Regions from separate parts of the Janthinobacterium algoris genome, predicted to be linked through region 1. Evidence: predicted binding sites of a transcription regulator. Region 1 holds the regulator's gene; the other holds the start of a gene.

Region 1 (7,342 bases):
CCCTGTTCAACAAGTACCTGAGCCAGGACTTGAAGACGGTGGCCGCCGATCCGCAGGCGCAAGCCATCGGCCAGCGTTTGTTCCTGACTTACTGCGCGCAATGCCACGGTTCGGATGCGCGCGGCAACAAGGGCTTCCCCAACCTGACCGACAAGGACTGGCTGTATGGCGGCGAACCTGACATCATCAAGACCACCATCCTGCACGGCCGCAATGGGCAGATGCCACCGATGGGCGCCGCCCTGGGCTCCGAAAAGGATGTCGAGAACGTGGCCCACTATGTGCTGAGCCTGTCCGGTTCCACCTCGGATCCCGTCAAGTCGGTGTTGGGCAAAGCCAAGTTCGGCGCCTGCATGGCCTGTCATGGCGCCGATGCGAAGGGCAACCCGATGCTGGGTTCGCCGAATCTGACGGACAAGATCTGGCTGTATGGCGGCAGTGCCGATACCATCATGGAAACCGTACGCAAGGGACGCAGCAACACCATGCCGGCCTTCAGCGATTTCCTCGGCGAGTCCAAGGTACACGTGCTGTCGGCCTATGTCTGGAGCCTGTCGAATCCCCAGACGCCCGTGAAATGATGTAATGGAACCTCAAGTCATCAAGATGTATGCGGCCCGCGAGCAAATCTACCCTCGCGAGGCCAAAGGACGCTACGCTACCTGGCGATGGGTATGCGTATGGCTTACCCAGCTGGCGTTCTACGGCTTGCCGTGGTTGACCTGGAATGGCAGGCAAGCCCTGCTGTTCGATTTGACCACGCGCAAGTTCTACATTTTCGGCGTCGTGCTGTGGCCCCAGGATTTCATCTATCTGGCGGCCCTGCTGATCATCTGTGCGTATTTGTTGTTCCTCGTCACGGCCATTGCCGGGCGGGTGTGGTGCGGGTTCTCTTGCCCGCAAACGGTATACACGGAAATCTTCCTGTGGGTCGAACGCCGCATCGAAGGCACGCGCAGCGCGCGCATGGCCCTCGACAAGCAGGGTCCCTCCGTGCGCAAGGCCTTCAAGAAGACGGCCAAGCACCTGGTGTGGGGCGCCATCGCCCTGTGGACGGGCTTTACCTTTGTCGGCTACTTCACGCCGATCAAGGAACTGGCGCAGGCGGTGACCACCTTGAATTTCGGTCCCTGGGAATGGTTCTGGGTCTTGTTCTACAGCCTGGCAACCTACGGCAACGCGGGCTGGCTGCGCGAGCAGGTGTGCAAATACATGTGCCCCTACGCACGCTTCCAGAGCGCCATGTTCGACCAGGACACGCTGATCATCACCTACGATACCAAGCGCGGCGAACCGCGTGGCGCCATGAGCAAGAAGGCCGGCAACAACGACAAGCTGGGCGATTGCATCGACTGCACCCTGTGCGTGCAGGTGTGTCCGACCGGCATCGATATCCGTAACGGCCTGCAGTATGAATGCATCGGTTGCGCCGCCTGCGTCGATGCCTGCAACAGCGTGATGGACAAAGTCGAGCGGCCACGGGGCTTGATACGCTACAGTACCGACCATGCGATGGAAAACAACTTCAATTCGAAGCAGATACGCCAGCGCGCCATGCGCCCGCGCGTGCTGATCTACACTTCCATCCTGGCTTTGATCATCATCGCCGTGTGTACTTCGCTGGCCTTGCGCACGCCCCTGAAAATGGACGTGATCCGCGACCGCGGTTCGATGGGACGCGAAGTGGAAGACGGCATGATCGAAAACGTCTACCGCCTGCAGATCATGAACACCTCGGAGCAAAGCCAGCATTTTAAAATCAGCGTCTCCGGCTTGCCGGGCCTGACCTTGCTGACGCGCGAAGAAGTGATGTTGCAGCCGACGGAAACGCTGGGCTGGCCGATCCGCCTGCGCGTGCCGCACGGGGTCGGCGAAAAGGGCTCGAACAAGATTGCGATCGAATTGCACTCGCTGGACGACCCATCGCTGCATGTACGTGAAAGCGCGGTATTCATCGTGCCGCGCTAATGTAGGAAGGCCAGTCCCCGCATGGGGACTGGCTGATCAAACAGGAGAAATATCATGTCCGACAGTCTCAAGCTGCAAGCACCCGTTGCACCGTGGTACAAGCATCGCTGGCCTTGGCTGCTGATGATCGGCCCAGGCCTGTCCGTGGTCGTCGGCAGCTTCATGGGCTATATCGCGTTTACGCAGCCCGATGCGCTGGTGGTGGGCGACTATTACAAGCAGGGCAAGGCAATCAACCAGGATTTGAAGCGCGACACGATCGCCAGCAACCTGGCAATGGATACCAGCTTATCCTATGATGTGGCGCACGCGCGCCTCAGTGGTTCCGTGCACAGCTTCGGCAAGGCTTACCAGGGTCCGCTGCAGCTGCATCTGGCGCATGCGACCTTGCCGGAAAAGGATATCAAGCTGCTGGTGCAGCCCGATGCGGCCGGCAACTTCTCGGTAGCGCTGCCGATGCTTGAGCGCAGCCGCTGGCAAGTGCTGGTGGAAAACGATAAACGCGAGTGGCGCCTGTCCGGCATCTGGACCTGGCCCCTGCAGCGCAGCATCGCGCTGCATGCTGACGCAGAGCTGTAAAGCTTACTTGCAGACGTCGGTACCAGCCGTAATGGCTTTCAACTTGGCGGGCTGCAAGATTTCAATTTCTCGATTCGAGACGCGCAGCCAGCCTTCCTTCTTGAACTTCGACAGCAGACGGCTGACGCTCTCGATGGTCAGCCCCAGGTAATTGCCAATTTCCTCGCGCGACATGCGCAACTGAAATTTGCTGGCCGAATAGCCGCGCGCTTCATAGCGTGAGGCCAGGTTGACGATAAAGGCGGCAAAACGCTGCGTCGCCTGCATATTACCCAGCAACAGCATCACGCTTTGCTCGCGCGTGATTTCCTGGCTCATCATGCGGTGGAAATGGCGCAACAGGGTCGGCATATTGCCCAGCAATTGTTCCAGGCTGGAAAACGGTATTTCACAGACTTCGCTGTCTTCCAGCGCCACGGCATTACAGTGGTGGCGGTCGGCGCTGATGGCGTCCATGCCCAGCAGTTCGCCGGCCATCTGGAAACCCGTCACCTGCTCTTCGCCACCCGGATTGATCTGGTACGTCTTGAAGTGCCCCAGGCGGATCGCATACAGGTTCTGGAACGAGTCGCCGATGCGGAACAGCGAGGCGCCGCGCACGATCTTGCGGCGGCGGCCGATGATCTGGTCCAGCCTGTCCATATCGCCCACATCGAGACCCATCGGCAGGCACAATTGATGCATGCTGCAGGTCGAGCATCGCGCACGCAACGCTTCCACGTTCACTATGGGCAAGGTGGGAGTGAGTAGCGCTTCAGTCATGTTAATACCTTTTAGAAAATGCAATAACAAGTTTACTGCATACACGGTTGCCGTGTGCCAATTTCACCGCAATTGCGCTGAATAAACGACGTTCTGACTTTAATTATATGGCAACATCGTCAAAAGCCCATGCGGGGAGGGCAATTTGCGCCGCGCCGCTTGCCAAGCTCGGGTATTGATAGGAAAATTCCTGACAGCATTATCTGCCGCCTGTGCCGCCCGGTACTGAAAAGGAAATCATGAAGCCTCTCGGCATTAAAGCAAAAGTCGCGCTAGCCACCAGCCTGACCTCGATCGCCATGATCGCGCTGGTCACCATGATCCAGGTGCAGCACATGCGCGCCGACTTCACCAAAGTGCTGCTGAGCCAGCAATCAGCCCTGATCACCCGCACCGCTGCCGAGCTCGACGACAAGCTGGGCATGCTGCTGCAGATCGTCGCGCTGACGGCCAGGCAGCAGCCGCCGGAATTGATCGCCCAGCCCGCCCAATTGCGCGAATACTATGCGCGCCGCGCGATGCTGGTGCTGTTCGACGACGTGCTGGTGCTCGATGCGCAAGGCGCCATCGTGGCCGACATGCCGCGGGTCGCGGGACGCGCCGGCATCAACGTCGGCGAGCGCGAATACTTCCAAACCGTCGTGCGCACGCGCCAGCCCATGATCACCGAGCCGATGCTGGGCAAATCAAGCGGCATGCCCATCGTGCAGATGGTGGCGCCCGTGCTCACCGCCGATGGCCAGGTGGCCGGCGTGGTGATTGGCGTGCTGCGCCTGTACAAGGATAACCTGCTGGGACGCCTGCGCTCGGAAAAGATCAGCAAGAGCGGCTATTACTTCATCCTCACGCGCGGCGCCGTGCCGCGCTACGTGCTGCATCCCGACACCAGCCGTTTGCTGCAGCCGCGCCAGCCGAACGCCAACCTGACGACCACGCAGTTGCTGAAGGAAGATGGCGAAGGCAGCATGGTCAGCACCAACAACCGCGGCATCACGGCCGTCAACAGCTTCAAGCGCCTGAAATCCGTGAACTGGCTGCTGGGTGCCTCGCTGCCCGTCGAGGATGCCTTCGAACCCTTCGATGGCGTACTGTACCGGCTGGTACTGTGGAGCATCCTCGCTTCGCTGCTGGCTGCTTTTGTTCTGGGCTGGGTCACCGTGCGCCTGCTGTCGCCGCTGGTACGCCTGCGCGACACCCTGCTGGCCCTGCGCACCAGCGGCAACCGCTTCACTCCCGTGCCGGTGCAGCAGCGCGACGAGATCGGCGAACTGACGGAAGCGTTCAACGGCCTGATGAGCGAACGCGACCGCCTGCAGCAGGAGCTCGAATCGCGCGCGGCAGAGCTGGAACAGGAGCGTGACCGGGCCGAGGCGGCCAACCGCGCGAAGAGCGATTTCGTGGCCAACATGAGCCATGAAATCCGCACGCCCCTGAATGCCGTGCTGGGCATGGTGTACTTGCTGGGCAATACCAAGCTCGATACGGAACAGCGCAAGTATCTGACCATGGTGCGCGTGGCGGGCCAGTCGCTGCTGGGCATCCTCAACGACGTGCTCGATTATTCGAAGATCGAGGCGCGCCGCATGGAATTGTCGCCCGTCGAATTCGATCTCGACGAAGTCATGAATACCCTGGCCACGACGATGACCATGAATGCGGGCGAAAAGGAGCTGGAACTGGCCATCGCCGTCGAACCCGACGTGCCGCGGCGCCTGGTAGGCGACGCCCAGCGCCTGCAGCAGATTCTCGTCAACCTGGCCGGCAATGCCATCAAGTTCACCGAGAGCGGCGAAGTGGTGGTGGCCGTCAGTCTGGCCGAGAGCGAAAACGGGCGCGCCTGGCTGCGCTTCGAAGTGCGCGACACGGGCATCGGCATGACGGAGCTGCAGCAACAGCAGCTGTTTTCCGCGTTTTCACAGGGCGACCAGAGCATCACGCGGCGCTTCGGCGGCACGGGCCTGGGCCTGGCCATCAGCAAGCAGCTGATCCACATGATGGGCGGCGACATCGCCGTCGCCAGCAGCGAAGGCAAGGGCAGCCGCTTCTGGTTCAGCGTGCCGTTCGACATGCTGGCGCAGCCGGCCGAAACGCGGCGCACGCCGGCCTTGGGCCAGCTGCGCCTGCTGGTGGCCGACGATAACCGCACCACCCGCGAACTGATCGTCAAGCTGATCGAGGCGTGGGGCTGGCTGGCCGACGAAGTGGACTCCGGCTTTGCCGCCATCGAACTGTACCGCGAACGCCTGGCGCAGCAGCAACCCTACGACGTGGTGCTGGCAGACTGGCACATGCCCGTCATGGACGGCCTGGCCACGGCCAAGGCCATTCGCCAGGCGGCCATCGGCCAACGCCAGCCCATCGTGGTCATGGTCAACGCCTTCGCGCGCAATCACCTGGAGGAAATTTCCAGCGCCGCCGAGGCCGATGTCGTGCTGATGAAGCCGATCACGGGATCGAGCCTGTTCGATGCCCTGCACCAGGCGCTGATCACCAAGAACGACGGCGGCGAGCAGCGCATCTTGCACCAGCCGCTGGGCACGGAGCTGGCCGGCGCGCATTTCCTGCTGGTGGAAGACAATCATTTGAACCAGGCCGTGGCGCGCGGCATCCTCGAGCACATGGGCGCCACTTTGGACGTGGTGGGCGACGGCTTGCAAGCCGTGGAACGGCTGCGCACGGAGGCGCTGCGCTACGACATCGTGCTGATGGACATGCAGATGCCCATCATGGACGGTTTCAGCGCCACCCACATCATCCGCACGGAACTGCGTTTGAGCCTGCCCGTGATCGCCATGACTGCCGGCGTGCTGGCGTCCGAGCGCGAGCGCTGTATGACGGCCGGCATCAGCGATTTCATCGCCAAGCCCGTGGTGGTGGAAGAGATGATGGAAGTCATCCTGCGCCACCTGCCCAAGCGCCCGCAAGTGCAGACGGCCGAGCCGGCGCCCGTTGCCGATGAGGAAGTGTTTTCCATGGCGCCGCTGATGCGCGTGATGGGGCGCGATGCAAAGGGGCGCGGCGTGCTGCGGCGCATGGTGGAAGACGCGCTGAACAAGGGCATGACGCCCGCGCGCGACGCCGAAACAGCGTTGCAGGAGGACCGCCACAGCGACGTGGCGCGCATCCTGCACGGCGTGCGCGGTTCCGTCGGTACGCTGGGCACGAAGCGCCTGATCCGCGCCGCGTTTGCCACCGAGGAAGCCATCGACGCGGGCCGCCTGGACGAGGTGCCGGCGCTGCTGGCGCACACGGCGCAGGAACTCGAGCAGGCGCTGGCCGCCGCGCGGGAGTGGCTGGCGCGCTTACAAGATTAAATCAGGCCGGTACGCCCAGAATCACGCTGGAAGCCTTAAATATAGCCGTCACCTTGCTGCCGATCTCAATGCCCAGGTCGGTGCTGCTCTGGTTCGTGATGATGGCAGCGATCGTGCCGCCACGCGGCAAGTCCAGCACCACTTCCGTGTTGACGGCGCCCGTCTGCACGCGCGTCACCAGTCCGGCCAATTGGTTGCGCGCGGAAAAGCGCGCTCCTTCGCCATCGAGCACGAGGATGATCGACGACGCCTTGATCAGCGCAAACGCTTCCGCGCCCGGCACCAGGCCCAGGCTTTCGCTGCTGCCCTGCGTGACGATGGCCACGATGTGCTGGCCGCCTGGCAATGCCAGGGTGACTTCATCGTTGACGGCGCCCTGTTTCATTTCAGCAACTTTGCCCAGGAATTGATTGCGTGCCGTGGTTTTCATGGCCATTCTCCGTATGAGTAAAAGATCGTCGGCGATGCCTTCCGCCTGGCTGCCCAGCTGGCGCAGGTAACGGGCATGCTCGCGCTCGATGATACGGAAATTGTCGACCAGCTGGCGCCCCCGTGGGGTGAGCCGCGTGCCGCCGCCGCCCTTGCCGCCCGTCAAGCGCTCGACCAGCGGCTCGCCAGCCAGGTTGTTCATGGCGTCAATGGCGTCCCAGGCCGCCTTGTAGCTCATCTTGACGAGTTTGGCCGCCTGCGTGATGGAGCCGCATTCGGCGATGGCGCCC
Region 2 (7,342 bases), on a different contig from region 1:
TGCGCGTCTGGCCATACGGTATCGTCAGCAGCGCGCGCCAGACTTCCTGCTGGAATGACGTGCCGGCAAAATCGAGCGGGACGTCGAATTGCTGGCGGGTACCAGCGAAATACTCGCCCAGCTGGTGCGCCGTTTCCTGCAGCACGGCGCAACTGTCATCGACGCGCATCTCGCCCAGGCGCACGCGGTTGGGCTTGTCGTTTTCCCACAGGATGGCGGCCAGAGCCGCCCCGCGCGCCACCAGGGTCAGCTCGCCCACGGGCGAGGGCACCACGATGCAGTCGTATTCCATGTTTGTTCCTTGATCAGATAGCGCCAGTGTAGCAGGATGGCGGCGGTGTGCATGTCGTGTGCAGGATCCCGTGTAGGATAGTGTTTTTCAGCACGGAGCACTGGCTGTGACAAACATTTTCACCTATGACGATATCCGCGCGATTGCCGTGCGGCTGGTGCGCGAGCGCTATCCTGCTGCCGTGGCGGCCATCATCGGTGGCTCGTTCGCCACGGGCCGGCAGACGCCCAGTTCCGATATCGATTTGCTGCTGCTGTTCGACCACGTCGATTGCGCCTGGCGCTCGACCATCGTGGCCGAAGGGCGCACGGTGGAACTGTTTGCGCACGACCTGGCCACGTTCACGTATTTTTGCAAGGAAATGGATGCACCGGGCGGCACGGTGCCGCTGGTGCGCATGGTGCTGGAAGGCAAAAATATCGCTGCCTCCGGCACACATTACGCGCAATTGCTTGCGCTGGCGCAAGCCATCGACGGGGCCGGGCCGCCCGTGCTCGACGTGGACAATTTGCAGCGGCGCCGCTATGCCATCACCACCTCGCTGGAAGACCTGGTCGACAGCCGGCACCCGGGCGAGGCGCTGGCCGTCGCTTGCCAGCTGTATCAAGCGCTGGCCGACCTGCACTTGCGCGCGGCTGGTGTATGGAGCGGCGGCGGCAAGCACCTGTTCCGCCGCCTGCAGGCATTTGACGCGGCCATCGCCAAGGAGCTCGACGGTGCCTTGCGCCTGGTCGCCAGCGACCTGGCGGCGGGCCAGCGCGCGTTCGAACACGTCACCGCCGCCGTGTTGGCGCCCGTCGGCGGTCCTTTGCTCGATGGCTTCACCCTGCCGGCGCCCGCACACTGGCGCAGCGCGGCAGTGTGATGGCCGCGCTTAGAACTTGTTCATGATCTCCTGAGCAGCATCGCCAGGAAAGCCAGGTGGATGAACTGCAAGCTGGTGTTAAGCCATCGTTCGCAGTTTTTCCACAGTCGCCTGTTTTTTTCCAACCAGGCGAAGCTGCGCTCGACCACCCAGCGCTTGGGTATCACTGCGAACTTGTGCAATTCACTGCGTTTGGCAATCTGCACCGTGACCGCCTCGCCCAAGGTTTCCTGCACACCTTGGGCAAAGGGCTGGCCCACATAACCGCTGTCGGCCAGCACGCTTTGCACTTTATCCAGGCTGCCTTTGCAACGCTGCATCGCCTGCAGTGCTCCTTTGCGGTCCGTCACCTCGGCCGTCGTCACGGCAATGGCATGGGGTAGCCCCTGTGTGTCCACACCGATGTGGCGCTTGATGCCTGAAACCTTTTTGCCCGCGTCGTAACCCTTGCTACCGGCCGTGTCGGTATTTTTCACGCTTTGTGCGTCAACGATCAACAGCGTCGGCTTGGCGCTGCGCTCCAGTCTCTCGCGGGCCGCGCCAACCTGATTTTTTTAATGCCCGTTCCAGCACGCTGATACCGTGCTGGTCGGGCTCGCTCCATTTGGCAAAGTACGAATGCACCGTCCTCCATTTCGGAAAATCCCTTGGTAGCATCCTCCACTGGCAGCCACTGCGCAGCAGATATAGCACCGCGCAGAACACTTCGTACAAGTCCACCGTGGTCGGTTTCGTGCGTTTCCTCACGCTTTGCAGCAGCGGTAGGATTTCTTCAAACTTTTCTCGACTGATGTCGCTGGCGTAAGGTTTTCTCATCCCGCCATTATCCGGCTATTCGGATAGATTGTGAACACGTTCTTAGAGCCTATTCCAGTAGATGAATACATCCCCTGCTGGCGCCCCTCAGAAGCGGGGACTGCGTTGATCGTCGTCGCGTGGCTCGCCACGCGTCCTCCTCACGCCTTGTCCGCGCTCCTGATGAACTGGCAGCAGAAGACGCTCACTACTGGGATAGGCTCTTAAAACGTCGTGCGCACGGCCAGGCTGATGTTGCGCGGTTCGCCCCAGAATACGCCGTCGAAGAAGCCCACGTTGCGGTAGTATTGCTTGTCGAGCAGGTTGTTGACGTTCAACTGCACGCTGGCATGCTTGTTGAGCGCATAGCTGGCCATGGCGTTGACCAGCGTATAGCCCGCTTGCGGGATATTCGTCATCTCGCTTGACGGCGGGCGGCCGTACCACGATTCGCTGTAGATGGCGCTTTGCGCCGTCATGCTGGCGCCCGCTTTCAGACCTGCCAGACGGCCGTCGAAGCGGTAGCTGGTGGCCAGGCGCAGCAAATGGCGCGGCTGCGTGGTGGCGGCGCGGCGGCCATCGGCCTCGGCCGCGTGCAGATAGGTATAGCCGCCGCTGGCTTCCCAGGCGGGCGACAACTGGCCGGAAACGTCGAACTCGACGCCCTTGGCTGTCACGCCGGCGCCATTCGCCACCATGGCCTGGCCGCCGTCGGGCAGCAAAAAGCCGGGCGGCACGCTGCGGTCCAGTTCCGCCAGATTCTTTTTCTTCGTGTGGAACAGGGCGACCGACGCGTTCAGCTTGCCTTCATAAAATTCGCCCTTGATGCCCAGTTCCGCATTGTTGCCCGTTTCCGGCGCCAGGAACTTGTTGTTGCGGTCCTTGCTCGATTGCGGGTTAAACAGCTGCGTGAAGCTGGCGTAGGCCGAATATTGCTTGTTGATATCGAACACGGCGCCCACGTACGGCGTGACTTCATTGCGCGTTTCCACGAAGTCGCCGCTGCCCGTGTATACACCTTGCGTGTTGTAGTTGCGCGTGTCCGTGCGGTAAGTACTGCTGCGCGCGCCGACGATCACGTGTAGCGGGTCGGCCAGGCTCAGGCGCGTGGCCACATAGCCGCCCGTCAGGCGTGTCACGGTTTCCGTGTGCGAGCCGTCCGGGTAAAACACGGGGCGGGGGATGTTGCCCGTCCAGCTGCGGTAATCGGGGATGAATTTCGAGTAATTGATTTTTTCCTTGCCGCCGATGGAACGCTCCTGGCCGTTATTGCCATTCCAGCCGACGATGGCCGTGTGCTTGCGTCCCAGCAAGGTAAATGGCCCGCTAGCGTAAATGTCGAAATTGTCGCTGTTCATTTCGCCTGCACCCCAGGCGCCGTCCACAGTTCCATGCCTTTGCCCGTGGCTGGATCGGGATAACCTTTGCCCGCATGGAGAACAGTGGTGCGGTTCGTGCTTTCCGTGCGCGCATAGCCCAGGTGCAGATTCCAGTTGCCGGGCAGGCGCTGGTACACCGAGGTGAACACCGTGGCTGCTTGTTGGCCCAGCTGCTCCAGGGCGCCGTCCAGCTGGTGTTGCGCGGCAAGTTGGCCAGGCTGCCGTCCGCGTTCCAGTAGGGCACGGCGCCCCAGGTGGCGCCCGTGGGCTGGTTGTCCTGGAAGTCGACTCCGGCTATCAGCAGGGTGCCGGGACGCAAGTCCGCCTCGACGATGAGCATGCCGACGGTCTTGCGTTCGTGATACATATCCAGGTAGGGATCGCGTTTTTGCCAGGCCAGGGCCGTGCGCGCACGCACGCTGCCCTCCGCGTTCAGCGGCGTGGAAAGGTCGGCCTCGACGCGCTGGTCGTCCCAGCGGCCCATGATGAGTCCGGCGCTGGCTTGGAATTCTTTCGTCGGCCGCTTGCGTATCATGTTGATGGTGGCTGACGGGTCGCCCGTGCCGCCCATCAGGCCGGTGGCGCCGCGTACGACCTCGATGCGGTCGTACAGGATCGTGTCTTGCAATGGTGCATTGCCGCCGCGCGCCATGCCATCGGCGTGCGCACCAATAGAGTGCGGCAGGCCAGGAGCGGCGCGCAGGCTGACCTTCTGCGATAATGCAGGCGCTGATAAAATATTTTCCACATTGAAAGAAATGCATGCGTACATGGATCGCTTGTGCCGGATGGTTGTGTGTCGTGTCGCTGGGCCGGGCCCAGGAACACGCGCCGCCGCCGGCTGTTCCCGCGCCGCTGCAAAGCGCCAGCGTGCCGCCCGCCGCCGCTGTTGTGTTGCCACCCCTTGTGCCGTCGCCCCTTGCGCCTGCCACCCCCGCTGCGCCAGCGCAGGACGCCTCGCCATCGCAAACGGTGACGATTACGGCCAACAGCGACGCCAAGGCGCCGCGCATACGTTTCACGGCTTACCGCGAGAGTTATCTGACTGCCAGGAAGGTGTGGCAAGTGTCGAGCGGCAGCGTGGTCATGGCACTGCGCCTGATTCCGGCCAAGCTGAGCGCCACCATCGACGATGTGCGGGTGGCCTTGCAAGGCAATGGCGCCCCCGTGCCGATCAAGGTGTCCGACGGCGGCGTGTTTGTCGTGCCGCTCAACGATGACATTGCCGCGCAAGATGGCACTTTTCTGGTGAACAAGGGCAGGGGCGAGCTGACGGCAAATATCGTCCTCCAGCCGTCCGTGGCGCGCGATGCGTGGAATGTCACGCGCGTGGGGCAAGTCCTGCGCGACGCCCGGCGCGCCGTGCGGGCCATCACGCCGTGGTACAAGCGGCCGTTTGCCAACGATGTGCAATCGCTGGCCTTTTGCGCGGCCGAACGGGGCAGCGCCTTGCGGTTGATGGATGGCGAGCAACTGATCGCCACCTTGCCCATGAACGAGCCAGCCGTCAACGACATCAGCCAGCCCGTGTTTTGCAAGATTTTCGATGGCGAAGACAAATACCCGGGACATTACCGCGTGGTCTTGCCCGAGCTAGCCACGGTGCTGCTGCTGTAGACGTTAGTTCGGTTGGCGCTGCACCAACTCCAGGGCCGCCGCCAGGGCCAGGTCCATGGTGGCCTGGTGAAAGATCAGCCATTGCGGCAAGAGCGAGAGCGCAAGGCGTCCCTGCTCCAGGTCGCCTTCATCGACGGCGGCCCAGGCATGGTGCAAACCGCTGAGCACGCGCGCATGCTGTTCGCGGTGGTTGGCCAGCGAGGGAAAGGAGATTTCTTCCATCAAATCTTCTTCCTCGCGGAAATCGCGTTCGACGGCCGCAATCAGCTCGCGAAATGCCACGCTGAAATGCTGGTCACTCAACTGTCCCAGCCGCGCCAGCTCTTGAAACAGTGCCTCATGCGCCTCGTCGATGGCGGGAACGCCCAGCGCCATCTCATCCTTCCAGTCCGATTTACCCATGCCGATGCTCCCGGTTAAGTCCGTCCCGATGCGAAGCGGACTGTTCCAGTGTGGGCGCAGCGACACTTCAAATCCATGACCTGGATCAAAAATATGGTGAAGAGGGCGAGGGAAACAAGACAAAAACAAATGGATAGAGGAACAAATTTCCACTCTGCAATAAAGCGGTTCTTGACGGTGAATGCCACTAGCAAGCGCCGCTGAAAAACGCCGTTGGCAAGGCGTCTTTGACGCAGACAGTACGCTAGTACGGCAAGTCAAAGCAACGCAGTCAGCGGTGTTTTCTCAGCTGCGCGTCTTGTCTTGCTTATTGCTTGGGCCAATGGCTCCACATGGCGTGCGCATCGACATTGGGTACCTGCAATTGCTGGCCGGCCGACAACTGCATGGCATCCCTCAGCACGAGGGGAGCGAGCAGCAAGGCCGACAAGGCAAGGCAGGCCAGTACTTTAAGCGTCAACATGGTCGTCTCCTGATGAGCCGGTGGCGGCGCGGGGATGCGGCGCCTGCCGGTCACTTCAATCGCGTACGCATATCTTTACTACCATGCTTGCAGTTTAGCTCACCTGGTCGTAACTTCAACTTATTGCTGTGATGCACCGCACCAGATACCGCTCGTGACTGCGCCTATTTCGCCTTGCGGCTGCGCCGTGGCTTGCCTGCTGCGGGCAGGAAAGAGTCGAACCACACTTGCGTCAATTGCCGCGTATTCTTTGCCGCTTCGCGCTTGACGGCGGCCGTGGCGTGACCGCGCGCCGTGTTGGCGATGCGGTTGGCCGCGCTCAGGTACATGCTCATCCAGGGGTTTTTCATGGCTAGCCTCGCAGACAGTGAGTGGAGCGGCAATCGTGCCGCGATGTCCCCACTGTAGTCCGATGGCTGGCGCTGACTGTGCGCTTGCCCACATAGCCGGGCGGCGCCGGGGGCGGACTGATGTAGATCAATACACGTCGCGGCGGTAGCGTCCGGCCGCCAGCAGGGCGTCGAGATCCTTCTGGCCCAGCACTTTGCGCACCCTGCGCGTCGCCATCGCTGCCGTCCGCGTTGCACCCGATGATTTCGGCCAGCGCGCCCGCTTCCCAGGTGGCATCGGCCGGGCCCGTCAACGTGATTTCATGCAGCTCGCCGCCCAGGCTGCCCGGGTTGAGCAGCACGCGGCGCAGCAAACGCCATTCGGCATATGACGCTTCTTCCTGCACGCCGATGGCGTCGATGGCGCTGCCGCTGCAGCGGGCCAATGCCTGCGACCAGTCGGCCAGGGCGGCTGGGTCGTGCTTGTCCACTTCGATCAGGGGGAACAGGGGCGTGGCGCCCAGCGCGCGCAATTGGCGCTCCAGCGCATGGCCAAAGCAGCAGAAGTCGCTGTAGTGGCGGTCGCCCAGTGCCAGCACGCCCACTTCCAGGCTTGCCAGCGGCGTGCCCGCCGTCTGCTGCAACAGGCGCGCGAAGCGGCGCGTGCCGTCCGGCGCTTCGCCTTCGCCAAAGGTGCTGGCGACGATCAGGGCCCGTTCATACTCGCGCAATTGCGCGGGATCAAACCGGTCCAGCGACTGCACATCGACGGCCACGCCCGCCTGCTGCAGGGCGCGCGCGCTTTCCAGCGCCAGGCGTTCGGCCTGGCCCGACTGGCTGGCGTAGGCCACCAGGGTCGGCAAGCCCGTGCCCGTCTTGCCTGGCGTACCGGCGCCCAGCATGGCGCGCTGTGCCTGCACAGCCCGTTTTGCCTTGCGGCGGCCCAGGTACAACATCCAGCCCGTGATGGCGAACAGGGGCAGGCCCAGGCTGGCCACGGTGACGATGATGCGGCCCGGCAAGCCGAAATACGTGCCCATGTGTAGCGGATAAATGATGTTGACGAGGCGCGTCCCCAGTCCCTGCTGTTTGTACGGTTCGTTTTCCGTGACCGTGCCGTTGGCCGGTGCAATGCGCATGCGGCTGCGCGCCCGCTCGTGCGGCGCATCGCTGGCCAGCCAGGTGAATTGCACGGCTTCG

What was found. Region 1 encodes FNR, which switches genes on or off when oxygen is low (the NO sensors DNR and NnrR bind a similar motif). Its sites were predicted from a motif close to TTGATNNNNATCAA; they were not measured.
Region 2: the regulator FNR is predicted to act here: its motif matches at 5,426-5,439, upstream of ACQ4W7_RS08430 (bacteriohemerythrin).

Annotation. Positions count from the first base shown of each region.
Region 1 covers NZ_JBNYXZ010000003.1:60,035-67,376, forward strand. The annotation lists gene ccoP (cytochrome-c oxidase, cbb3-type subunit III) at 1-581, shown strand, start outside; gene ccoG (cytochrome c oxidase accessory protein CcoG) at 586-1,968, shown strand; gene ACQ4W7_RS05230 (FixH family protein) at 2,023-2,547, shown strand; gene fnr (fumarate/nitrate reduction transcriptional regulator Fnr) at 2,551-3,309, opposite strand; gene ACQ4W7_RS05240 (response regulator) at 3,549-6,623, shown strand; gene ACQ4W7_RS05245 (TOBE domain-containing protein) at 6,625-7,342, opposite strand, start outside.
Region 2 covers NZ_JBNYXZ010000004.1:346,728-354,069, reverse strand. The annotation lists gene ACQ4W7_RS08460 (methylated-DNA--[protein]-cysteine S-methyltransferase) at 1-292, opposite strand, end outside; gene ACQ4W7_RS08455 (nucleotidyltransferase domain-containing protein) at 399-1,157, shown strand; one part of gene ACQ4W7_RS08450 (IS5 family transposase) at 1,178-1,712, opposite strand; one part of gene ACQ4W7_RS08450 (IS5 family transposase) at 1,711-1,973, opposite strand; gene ACQ4W7_RS08445 (TonB-dependent siderophore receptor) at 2,177-3,310, opposite strand; gene ACQ4W7_RS08440 (TonB-dependent siderophore receptor) at 3,279-4,103, opposite strand; gene ACQ4W7_RS08435 (hypothetical protein) at 4,094-4,948, shown strand; gene ACQ4W7_RS08430 (bacteriohemerythrin) at 4,952-5,350, opposite strand; gene ACQ4W7_RS08425 (hypothetical protein) at 5,658-5,813, opposite strand; gene ACQ4W7_RS08420 (hypothetical protein) at 5,978-6,163, opposite strand; gene ACQ4W7_RS08415 (PepSY-associated TM helix domain-containing protein) at 6,166-7,342, opposite strand, start outside.